DNA from 2 places in the Pseudalkalibacillus sp. NRS-1564 genome. Region 2 is predicted to be linked to the other one. Evidence: riboswitches for the same ligand, from Rfam matches in the RefSeq annotation. Region 2 holds a riboswitch; the other holds the start of a gene.
The links. Region 2 has a riboswitch for S-adenosylmethionine ahead of ACIFPW_RS11240 (YezD family protein). Riboswitches for the same ligand answer to the same signal wherever they lie in the genome.
Positions count from the first base shown of each region.

Region 1: linked by a shared signal. The riboswitch ahead of ACIFPW_RS13520 (hypothetical protein) and the one ahead of ACIFPW_RS11240 (YezD family protein) in region 2 are both predicted to bind S-adenosylmethionine.

Region 1 is NZ_JBITPM010000029.1:4,520-10,268, forward strand. Features, by position in the region: gene ACIFPW_RS13510 (hypothetical protein) at 1-251, opposite strand, end outside; partial or broken gene ACIFPW_RS13515 (DNA/RNA non-specific endonuclease) at 447-1,342, opposite strand; gene ACIFPW_RS13520 (hypothetical protein) at 1,627-2,028, opposite strand; SAM riboswitch class I at 2,050-2,152, opposite strand; gene ACIFPW_RS13525 (nucleoside triphosphate pyrophosphohydrolase) at 2,250-2,573, opposite strand; gene ACIFPW_RS13530 (DNA modification system-associated small protein) at 2,938-3,123, shown strand; gene dndD (DNA sulfur modification protein DndD) at 3,123-5,132, shown strand; gene ACIFPW_RS13540 (hypothetical protein) at 5,139-5,510, shown strand; gene dptH (DNA phosphorothioation-dependent restriction protein DptH) at 5,555-5,749, opposite strand, start outside.
Region 2 is NZ_JBITPM010000019.1:242,113-247,861, reverse strand. Features, by position in the region: partial or broken gene ACIFPW_RS11250 (inorganic phosphate transporter) at 1-839, opposite strand, end outside; gene ACIFPW_RS11245 (phosphoadenylyl-sulfate reductase) at 845-1,567, opposite strand; gene ACIFPW_RS11240 (YezD family protein) at 1,679-1,822, opposite strand; SAM riboswitch class I at 1,919-2,024, opposite strand; gene ACIFPW_RS11235 (NfeD family protein) at 2,141-2,797, opposite strand; gene ACIFPW_RS11230 (DUF1002 domain-containing protein) at 2,867-3,742, opposite strand; gene ACIFPW_RS11225 (hypothetical protein) at 3,925-4,260, shown strand; gene ispG (flavodoxin-dependent (E)-4-hydroxy-3-methylbut-2-enyl-diphosphate synthase) at 4,400-5,518, shown strand; gene ACIFPW_RS11215 (hypothetical protein) at 5,590-5,749, opposite strand, start outside.

The DNA of each region.
Region 1 (5,749 bases), on a different contig from region 2:
CCGATTACTCCCGATTTCGGGAAATTCATTTCATAACGATTAATACCAGAAACAAATGAGTAATAACCATCCTCTACCTCTTCCGTTGATTTCAAAAAACTTCTCGTAAATTCATCCTGCATCGCTCTAGTATCAGGTAAATCTTCAGTAGACACTTTTTCGGGATTCGTGATTGGTTTGTCATTTCCTATTTGACAACCTCCTATAAAGAGAATCATACATAAGAAAACGAGCTTAACTATCGATTTCACAATAAAAACCTCCGATTCTGTTAAGTCTTAGAATCGTCGGGACGGTTCTATCGATTCCATCTCCAAAATTAAAGGAGCATCAATTATACTAATAATTAATGCTCCACTACCTTTTTTCGAAATATCGCATCATAAAAACCGTCCCGGCGAAGCGATATACCCTTTACGTATCACCTACTATATTTTTCTAGACTCTTATTCACCTACCATACCGTCATTATCATTATCACGCATATAAGGATATAACCAATGATCATCGTCACTTGTCCATTACCATTTGTATCAATACTAGAAATATCACCCTCTGTGTCTGAAGGCGTTGAATCGTCAGGCTCGCTCTCAGTTAATCCGAGTGATGCGTTGACTTCATCAGGGTTCACATTATCAAATGTATCAACGATCTCATTTCCGTTCAAAGTATACGTGTACTGATAACTTGAAGGTATCTGCTTTTCCGTATCCGAATAGGTGATAATGGCTTCGAAATCCGTAGCTTCACCTGCGCTACGGATCGCGTCTTCCATATAAGCTTGATCACCATGTCGGTTAAGTGTACTCTCTTGTGGGGTAATGTTATAAGCATTCGATACCCCTCCGAGAGAATCAGCAATAATATGTCCTTCGTCTAACACGTCACTTTCGACGCCCGGAACCTTTGCCTCATCAGAATAGTACCTGCCAGACGATAATACAGGTTCGTTACCATCATCTTGTAGAATGATTTCGTCAGCAACGACACGTACGAGTTGTCCGTATTCATTCGTAAATGCCCAATATTCACGGTCACCGTACCCAATATCAACGACGACGTTAGGTTCTCGATGTCCAGACAAATCTCCACCATCAACTTCAATAAGTTCGTATCCTGAGAACTGTTCATCTTCTGTTGGGTCTGGTGTTTCCTCTTCTACTGGCTCATCAACAACCGTAGTGTTCGATTCTCCTTTTTCACTATTTTCATTTGTTTCAACTGTACTTACTTCTTGTGTATTTGTTTCTGCATCTTTATTGGATGCCTTTTCTAAATTGGTACAACCAACTATAAAAATGATCGTTAAAAATAAGATGAAATAGTTCATTTTCGTTTTCATATTAGAACGCTCCTATAATAGGGAAATTTCGTAATGTTAAAAAAATCAAAAGAAAGAGTAAAAATGGAACCATAATTTCTTCTAACACTTTTATTATCCATTACTTTAATAGTTTAATTTTACCACATTAAATAACTTCAAAAGCATTCAGAAAAAATACACTATTCATTTCAAAAAATAGTTTTGCAGCTTATTCTTAAAAAGCTTCCAAGTCTAATCCCCAAACATCCACGATTTCGAATCATCAAAATGAATTGCCAAAATCCTCTTCTATCAACATTGGCTCACATCACACTCTCAATATAATCCCCATTTCCTCTCACAATCTGAAGCCCCTGCTTCTCTAATTCCAGCCACAAATATCGATCCAGCGCATAAGGTTCTTTTTGTTGAAGGGAAAGCAATGCTTTCTCGGTAAGCAACAGTTCATAAGAGCGGTTTTCCTTTTTAACAACGACCTCATAGTCAATCAACTTCATCACGATCACTTCATACGCCTCATCCCACTCCTTAAGTTGACGCTCAATGACTTCTGCAACGTGTAACAAAAAACTTTCCCCTTCATAACTTTTCGCCATGATGCTTCGTGCAAATCGATTGACGTTCACAAACTCATCCCCCTTATTCTCATAAACAAGGTATTCAACAATTGAACAAAAAAGGCCCTTCATCGCAAATGAATGCAACAAAGAGCCTCCGCTATCCGTGCGTTATCATTCAAAGCCATGCTTTGCAGGTTGGAGCACCTTACCGCCTGGCAGGTTGCTGTGAAGTCAGTGAGCCCTTACTCTCGTTCACTCCTGATAACCTTATTTAGTTGGTATTAGTTTACTTCTTCATTTGGAAACTGTCCATTTTGAATAAAAATCAGATAAAACTACCGCAGAGACTTTTCACTCATACCTATTTAATCCTCCACATCAATCAAATAAACCCGCTCATCAAACCCACCACGAATTTCTCTCTTCTCCCTACGGACTTCTTCCAATTCTTCAATGGAAGAATGATGCACCTCAACTAATGAATAGATCAACTCAAGCACATCCGCCAGTTCTTCAACCGCATGACTATCTTCCTGAGCTTCAAGATACTCCTGTAGTTCTTCTTTTAACTTTACCTGCAGCTCTTTTTTATACTCAGCCTCCTCAAGAATTTCGGTATGAAACTTGTTCCCGTTTGCACGAATGATCTCTGGAATCCGATCTCTCACTAGCTTGTTGTTGGTAGGCATTCCCTTCTCCCCTTTGAATTGTCAGTTAATTTAATAATAATATAAGACAATCTAAATTGGAAAGGAATTGCTGGATTAATCTACATTATAGATAGCAACTCATAGATCTGCTTAAATACAATAGCTGGATTTTGAGGTCTGCTTTTGTTTTTGATGAGTTTTTCTATTTCACTATGTACTACATGAATATTACGATGGCGTTTGACAGAACCCGGACAATAATAAAATATAGTATTTCATTGTATTCCCATTGCTTAGGTCTATAGATGGCACTTCTTACAAATACTGTATCCACCTTGGCTCTAGCTCCTATTTTATAGTAAAATGTTTTATAGATATACTTCTATATTAAGGGGTCTAAAGTATGAACATTAAAGAGAAAGAATTAGAAATACTAAATGAACTATGTAAAGAGAATGATTTAAACACGAAAGGTGTTTATCAAATTATTAGACAAGCTGAAAAAATATCCTATGAAAATGTTTCTGATCGAGCTCGTCGAAAAGAATATAGTGATTTAATAGACTTTCATTTAAGAAGGGATAGCTAATGCTTTTAAAGAAGCTCGTTTTTGATAACTATAAAACCTACTATGGTCATCAGGATGTGGATCTTTACATCCCCCCTGAGGAACGTGAAAAAGGCAAAAACATTATCTTATTAGGTGGTTTGAACGGGGCTGGTAAAACCACTATTCTAAAAGCAATTTTGTATGTCTTATTTGGTAAAAGAGGAATATCTGAGAGCGAACATAAGAGATTGTTCTCAAACGTCATTAACAATACCTTCTTCGAAGAGGGCGGGCGATCTTGCTCTGTTACATTGGTGTTGGAAACCGAACAAAAAGAGGAATGGGAATTAAAAGTAAGATGGGGCTTTGACTATTTGAAACGACTGACTCACGAAGAGCGCTCGATCCTCGTTAGAAGACCTGGTATAAGGCAGGGTAAGAAGGTACAAATAGATAACATTGAAGTATATAACCGATTTATCGATAAAATTATTCCTTATCATTCAGCTCCATTCTTCATCTTTGACGGTGAAGAAATTAAAGATATTATCTTAAGACAAAACAGCAGCGAAATGACTGAAGCAATTCATAAAATCACTGGTATGCAGGCCTACAACCAGTTATTAGATGATTTAGATAAGATGATTCGAAGTCTTGAACAGGATTTATCAAGATCAGTAAGTAAATCAAAGCTTTCAAACATTAATAACGAACTTGAGAAAGTTGAAGATGAAATTCAGACTTTACGAGAAAAGAAAGAAACAAGAAGTAAGGAACTGGATGAGCTAAAGAGCGAGATTGAAACAGTGAAGAATCAACGTAACGATAAACTGAAAAACAATTCTAGATCAAGAGAAGAGTTGATCAAACGCCAATCATCAATAGATGCTAAGTTACAAAACATGAAAACTGAGTTTCGTAACCTCTTCTTGAATGAAGGCGTCAATACAATCCTCAACTCGAAAATTAACACATTAAAAAAACAGTTAAGAAATGAACAAGCGTTAAAAAACAAGCGAGTAATCGCTAATGCTTCCCTTACACCTTACCATGACTTTATGAACAAGTTATTGAGTGAAACCATTACTCCTCCTCTAAATGAACAGCAATTAAACCAAATAAAAGAAATTGGTGAAGGCATCTGGATGAAGGATAATGACATAAAAGAATTCAATCAAGAAGCAAAAGAACTTCATGACCTATCTACTAATACGTTTAACTACCTTACTAACCTTCAATCGAATGGTTCGGAAAAATATTCATCAAAGCAAACAGAAATTGATCGATTAACAAATCAATTGGAAAGCTTGGAAACGGAGCTTAGAAACGCTCCAGAGTCAGTGGATATTTCAAATGAAAACAAACAAATTGACGATTTAACCAAAGTACTCGGGGAAAAAGAAGTTCGATTTAAATCTACCAGAAGGAAGTTAAAGAAAGCTACTGAATCAAGAACTGCATTAACGAGTCAGCTTACAAGGCTTAATGATCAAGGTAGTGATTATGAGGATGTAGTGAATCAGCTCGAGACAGTTAAGAAATTATATAATGTTGTCAGTGGTTATATCGAGAAAATGACAGAGCTAAAAGCAAATTATATTAAAGAAGAATTCAGCAATATGCTAACAAAACTCTTCCGAAAGAAATACGAATTTGGAAAAATTGAATTCGATATTCGCTCTTATACTGTTAAACTATACAGTGATCAAATGCAGGAAATCAGTATTCAGGATCGCTCCGCAGGGGAAATGCAAATGATCTCTTCTGCACTAATCTGGGCATTAACAAAAGCATCTGATTTGTCTCTTCCAATGGTAATTGATACACCACTTGGTCGATTGGATAGTTTCCATCGAAACCATTTGATCAACCATTACTACAAAGAGTTAAGTGAACAAGTCATCATCTTATCAACAGACACAGAGATAACAAAAGACTATGTCGACTTCATGAAAGAGCATTCTCACAAACAATATATGCTAGATTATGACGAGGATAAAAAGTACACGGTCATTCGAAAAGGGTACTTTGACTTAATAAAGGTGTGAATATAATTGGGTAACAAAAAACTGAGCTTATCTGGAACTGGGAAAGAAATTCTCGATCAACTTTGTGATCAAATTGATATTGACCGTCCACTTGGAATCAACTTAGCTATTGCAAAAGGAATATCTAAAGCTAATGGACCTGTTTCCAAAGACTTTAAAGACAACAAACCAAAATGGACAATCCCTGAAAACGTCATTAAAGGGAACCAATTCCTCTTATACAAGCATCTAATTATCCAGGAACTTTCTAAATCGTTAGATGACGGCGCAATTCAAGAATACTTATTACTTTTCATTGAATCTGGATTGAGAATCATTAAAGCTGAAATTGATGACCTAACCTCAATGGAAGATTATCAATTAACCATACTAAATTAAAAAAGTGTCTCATTAGTTGTAGAAACTAATGAGACACTTTTATTTTACATTCGATCTTGTAATGGAATAATATCAACTACAGTAACGACTGGCTTAGACAACTCGCCACCATTTGTTTGTATTGGACCATGTACAATACATTGTCCTTTTTTAAGCTCAGATAATTTCTTCTCCCACTGTTTCTTTTCATGCTGATCGTTTGAAAGACTAGTAGCAATACTCGAGATTTCTTGTTCAGG
Region 2 (5,749 bases):
AATCCATCTTTAGCAGTTCCGATACCAATGATCGATGAGGTGGTAATCTGGGTAAGCGGCACCGGAATCCCAAATAAGGAAGCTCCAATCACAAGTCCAGCGCTCGTACCTGATATAGCACAACCTTCACCAAGTGAAAATTTTGTGATGCGATAACCATTCGTTTCAATGACACGTTTACCAAAAACTAAAGCACCTAAAGCAACAAAAGCTCCCCCAAAAAATGCGCCGTGAGAAAGGGATAAAACTCCCGCTCCAACTAGCGGTCCAATCGCATTTGCGACGTTATTCATTCCCGCTGAAAAGGCTTCTAGAAAACCGGCTACAATTAAAAAAATGGTGAGTGGCTTTTGCCACTTTGAAGTAAGATTGATTCTTTGTTTTAAAAGACCAAAAATTTTCCCAACACTGAGAGCTGTCGCAAAAGCAATAACCGGTATAACGATCCACAACAACATAATGAACATCACATTCTGAAAGTACAAAGCACGGTAAGCAATACCAACTCCTACCACTGCGCCCACAGTAACTTCACTTGTTGATAATGGAATCCCCATCATATTTGCTAGAAAGAGCGCTGTTGTAGCTGAAATAAAAATAATCAAGATAACCTTTAGACTGAGTACGGAAGAAGGTATAATGCCACTCCCCATTGTTTTAATAACATTACCTCCACCTAATGTGGCACCACCAACAATCCCAATCGCACAAACACTCAGTGCTACGCTTCTTCTTTTAATCGCTCCAGCCCCGTAAGCCACTCCCATCGATGCCGCAGCTCCACTAGCCCCAATATTCATAGCAAAAAAGAGAGCCACTGTAATAACTAGGGTTGTCATGACCGTCACCGATTTGGTGCTGAATCAAAATGCAAGCCGCATTCCGTTTTTTCCTGATTTGCCCATCTCCCAGCTCTAGAATCACTACCTTCCAATACTCTTTCAGTGCATACCGCACATCCTATACTTGGGTACCCTTTATCATGAAGAGAATTGTATGGTAAATCCTTTTCGTACACGTACCTCCAAACATCTTTCCATGTCCAATGAATAAGTGGACAAACCTTAATCGACTGAAACTTATCATCTCTATTGAAATAATTTGTCTTTTGTCTGAGTGGCGACTGCTCTCTCCTTAAACCTGAGATCCATGCACTTACATGATCTAATTCTTCATGCAATGGTATGATTTTCCTCAAGTTGCAGCACTGTCCCGGGTCTCGCTCCCATAGAGCATCCCCTTTACTTAATGCCTGTTCTTCGACCGACTCCTTTGGTTGCTTTAACTTAATATTTAGAGATGGATATTTAGCTTTCACTTTATTAATTAGCTCATAAGTCTCATCAAAATGGAGACCTGTATCCAGAAAAACAATCTTCGCGTTCTGGTTTACCCGGGAAATCAAATCAATTAGAACGACACCCTCAACACCGAAACTACAAGCATATACAATATCATCTTGGTATATTTGATACGCCCACTCCAGAACTTCAAGAGCCCCTTTCGTTTCTGATTCAACGTCGAATTCAGGTTCCTTACCCGACCAATTATTATAGAACCAATTCATTTCTAACCCTCCCAATTCCGATCAAGGAAATATATTTAAAAGTTTAAAAAAAGAGGCGGTTCTAACCTTTAGGGTTAGAACCGCCTCTAGTTTCTCTAGTCAGCGCCAATATTAAAGTCGTTCTTTTTCTTTTCTTTCAAGTTGAACAACTTTCCCATCTTGAACAACAAGCGTAATTGACCCAAATTTTAACGAACTTAGCATTCGTTCTATACGTACAGCAACGTCTGAAAAATTCTGGTCTTTCGTTCCCATCATGCAACCTCCCTTAGTCGTAATAATCATGAGGAGAAGCTTATAAATGAAAAAAGCCTTCCCAAATTGGAAAGACAGATCAGGTTACCTTAATTCACCTTATCTTCCAAAATGGACTCCATTTTGCTGGAAGTAGCACCTTGCCAATCAGGCAGGTTGCTGGACGTCAACGGGCCAGTCCCTCGGTCTCTCTTGATAAGTTATTTTCTAAATCTTAACTATTATCTAACAATATGTCAACCCTAGTTTAGAGATCGGGATAAAGGGATTAGAAAAGAATATGAAAAAAACCCCGAATCTATGACTCGGGGACCATTTTTAAATTGGATGACGTTTACTTTCTTCTTTTTTCTCTTCTATTAAGATACGCGTACCATCTACAGACGTAATAACTACTGCCGTATCCTTGTCGATCCAACTTCCAACAGAAATGGCGCTGTACTTTTTCTCATTGACTTGTATTGTTCCACTTGGTCGAAATGGAGTAATTGTCATAGCCGATTCTCCAACTAAATTCTTATACTCAGCGTTCATGGAATTATACCCCATTTCACTGCTTAACCGATCCTTTAACGTCATTTTCGTCCACATAGAACGTGCGGGGAAAACACGCAAAAACAGGAATGAAGCAGCCGTACCAATTAAAAAACCACTAGAAACGAGAAGGCCATAAAGGAAAGTCGGAGAAGGAATGGCTACGGCTGTAACCATCATAATTAATCCAATCAAACCAAATGTACCATCATTGAGTAATTTCCCATCAAGAATAACTAAGCCTAAACCAACAGCAAACACAAGTCCCATCCAGAGAATTGATGATAAAGAAGTAAGATGGAAACTAAAATAAAATGTGAGCAATAGTATTCCGATCAATCCAAAAATACCTTTTACACGGACAAGTAACTCAGCAAACAAGAATAGCACGCTAAGTAAAACGATAAGAAAGCCAACTGCTGGCAAAGATAGAATCTCCATCCTCGCTCCCTCCTTTTCCTTCTTCTCTTATACGTTCAAAAGGGAAGAAAGTTTCAGTCACTTGTCACCTTACGATTGAAATACCCCTTTTATTCCATCAATAATCGCAATAAAGAAATCAATGATTTTTTGAATAAATGACTGTGTCTCGTCTTTATTTAAAAACTCGTCCAGGTTTTCTCTCGCGTTCTGCAACTGACTCTTCATTTGATCCCAATCAATATCAAGATTTTTCATTCGATTAAACAGTGCAACAAGACCATCCAACTCATCTTGAGTCAATTCAATACCTGAATCGTTAGCAATTTGTTTAATAACTGTTCTTAAATCATCTTCCGTCTCAGGTGGGTTTGTAGCAATTTCATCCTTAATCTTAGTCATTAGCTCTGTTGCTTTATCTGCGCCAATACTATCGCTCAATTTTGCAGTAGTGACAAGCTCTTCATTTGCTACTTGTTTTTGCTCCTCAGGTATCACTTCATCTGTGCTTAACTCATAAGCTTTGATTAAACCAGTTAATGCAGCCGTACCTGAAACCTCCATTGGTGCTGTCACATAAACATCAGCATCTTTTACTCCAGCTGTTATTAAAGCATTTGCGTACATTTCATCTGTTACCCAATTAATATTTTTTGTGTCAACGCTTAAACCAGCATCTTTTTCACCAATGGTTATGGAAGAAGAAGATAAGGCGCGGGTACCGATTAGCGCTTTACTTATATAATTCCCAAGATATTTATGCTCTTCTTCATTTGATACCGTTACCGTCATTGCATTTTCCGGAGCTTCCATTTCATCAACTAGCTTCTGTTTTTGCTCTTCAGATAGATCTTCACCAAGTGTAACGATGACATCACCGACGCTCGCATCCGCTTGTGCCACCATAGGAATAATAGACATCATTAACACCATCGACAATAAAAACGGCAATCCTTTTTTAAGCATGTTTTTGGTCTCCTTTTAACGTGGGGCTCTAATGAAGAGTAACTCAGTTAATCTCCCCATCTCTTAATATTCTACTCGACACTCGATCGAAAGAAAAGATAATTAACTAGGAAATCTGTCATATCATGGAAGGACAAGCATATCGTAGTACAAAGGAAATCATTCTGAAGGAGTTGCGAGAGATGCGAAAACTATTGTTAAGTTCCCTATTTCTGCTTGTCCTTCATACAACTTATTATGATTTAACAACAGGAACTCTTACAAATAACAGAGCTATTTCAGAAGTATCAGAAGCAGTCGAAGTGGGGTCACCTGAAAAAAACTCTCCCTATGTGGTTTATAAAATAAATGCTGGCGATACTGTTCTTTCTTTAGTAGAAAAAGCGAACGGCTCAATACCGGTTCCGATTGAAACGGTCGTTCACGATTTTGAAACATTAAATAAAATTCATCCAACTCTTATACAAATTGGGAAAGAATATAGGATACCAACTTATGACCAAACATCTGCTCAATGATTATTTCTTGTCAATAGCTCTCTAAAGTTGCTACAATGGGATAGTATTACAGATGAGTCTTATTCCCTACAAGGGAGTATATAAAAGCGATCTAAATCATGAGGTAAGCAATCCTACATGTAAAAGGAGCGATTTTCGCATGAATGAAATTACCCACCGTAGTCAAACTAGACCTGTTAAAGTAGGTCCTTTAACAATAGGCGGTAACGATGAAGTTATTATTCAAAGTATGACAACAACCAAAACTCACGATGTGGAAGCAACAGTTGCTGAAATCAATCGTCTTGAAGAAGCTGGTTGTCAGATTGTACGAGTAGCTTGTCCAGATGACAGGGCAGCAGATGCAATCCCTGAAATCAAAAAGAGGATTAATATCCCTCTTGTCGTTGATATTCACTTTAATTATAAGCTAGCACTAAAAGCCATTGAAGGTGGAGCAGACAAGATACGTATTAACCCTGGTAATATTGGACGTCGCGAAAAAGTGGAAGCTGTCGTAAAAGCAGCCAAAGCAAAAGGCATTCCGATTCGCATTGGCGTTAATGCTGGTTCACTTGAGCGAAAAATCCTTGAAAAATACGGCTATCCTACAGCTGAGGGAATGCTAGAAAGTGCCCTCCACCATATCAAAATTCTTGAAGACCTTGATTTCTACGATATCATCGTCTCCATGAAAGCTTCCGATGTTAACCTTGCAACTGAAGCATATGAACTGGCAGCACGTTCTTTTAATTACCCACTGCATCTCGGAATTACAGAGTCAGGCACTCTATTTGCAGGTACAGTTAAAAGCGCAGCCGGTCTTGGTGTTATTCTTTCAAAAGGAATCGGAAATACGGCACGTATTTCTCTTAGTGCGGATCCGGTTGAAGAAGTAAAAGTAGCTAGAGAGCTTCTTAAATCATTTGGACTTGCAGCGAATGCAGCCACATTAATTTCTTGTCCAACTTGTGGTCGTATCGAAATTGACCTTATTTCAATCGCAAATGAAGTCGAAGAGTACATTTCAACAATCAAAGCACCTATTAAAGTAGCCGTGCTTGGATGCGCAGTGAATGGTCCAGGTGAAGCGCGTGAAGCTGATATCGGTATTGCAGGTGCACGTGGTGAAGGTCTCCTCTTCCGACATGGTGAAATTATCCGTAAAGTTCCTGAGGAAACCATGGTAGAAGAGTTGAAAAAAGAAGTCGACAAAATAGCAGAAGAACATTACAAGAAAATGGCAGAAGAAAAAGAGAAAGCTGAAGCTAACTCTTAATTCTTTTTCTTGATCAAAGAAGAAAAGCCAGGCACTTTTAAAGTGCCTGGCTTTTCTATTAAGGTTTTCAACTAAAAGAACGGTGCGAAGAATAAGCTGATGATCATTGAAGCGGCACCAACACCAATCGCCCATGATCCGAGCGTTGTTAGTCCCTTTCTCCTAGCAACAAATCCTACGACGATTCCCGCTGCTCCAAGAATGACGGGAAGTATGAACAAGGAAATAACC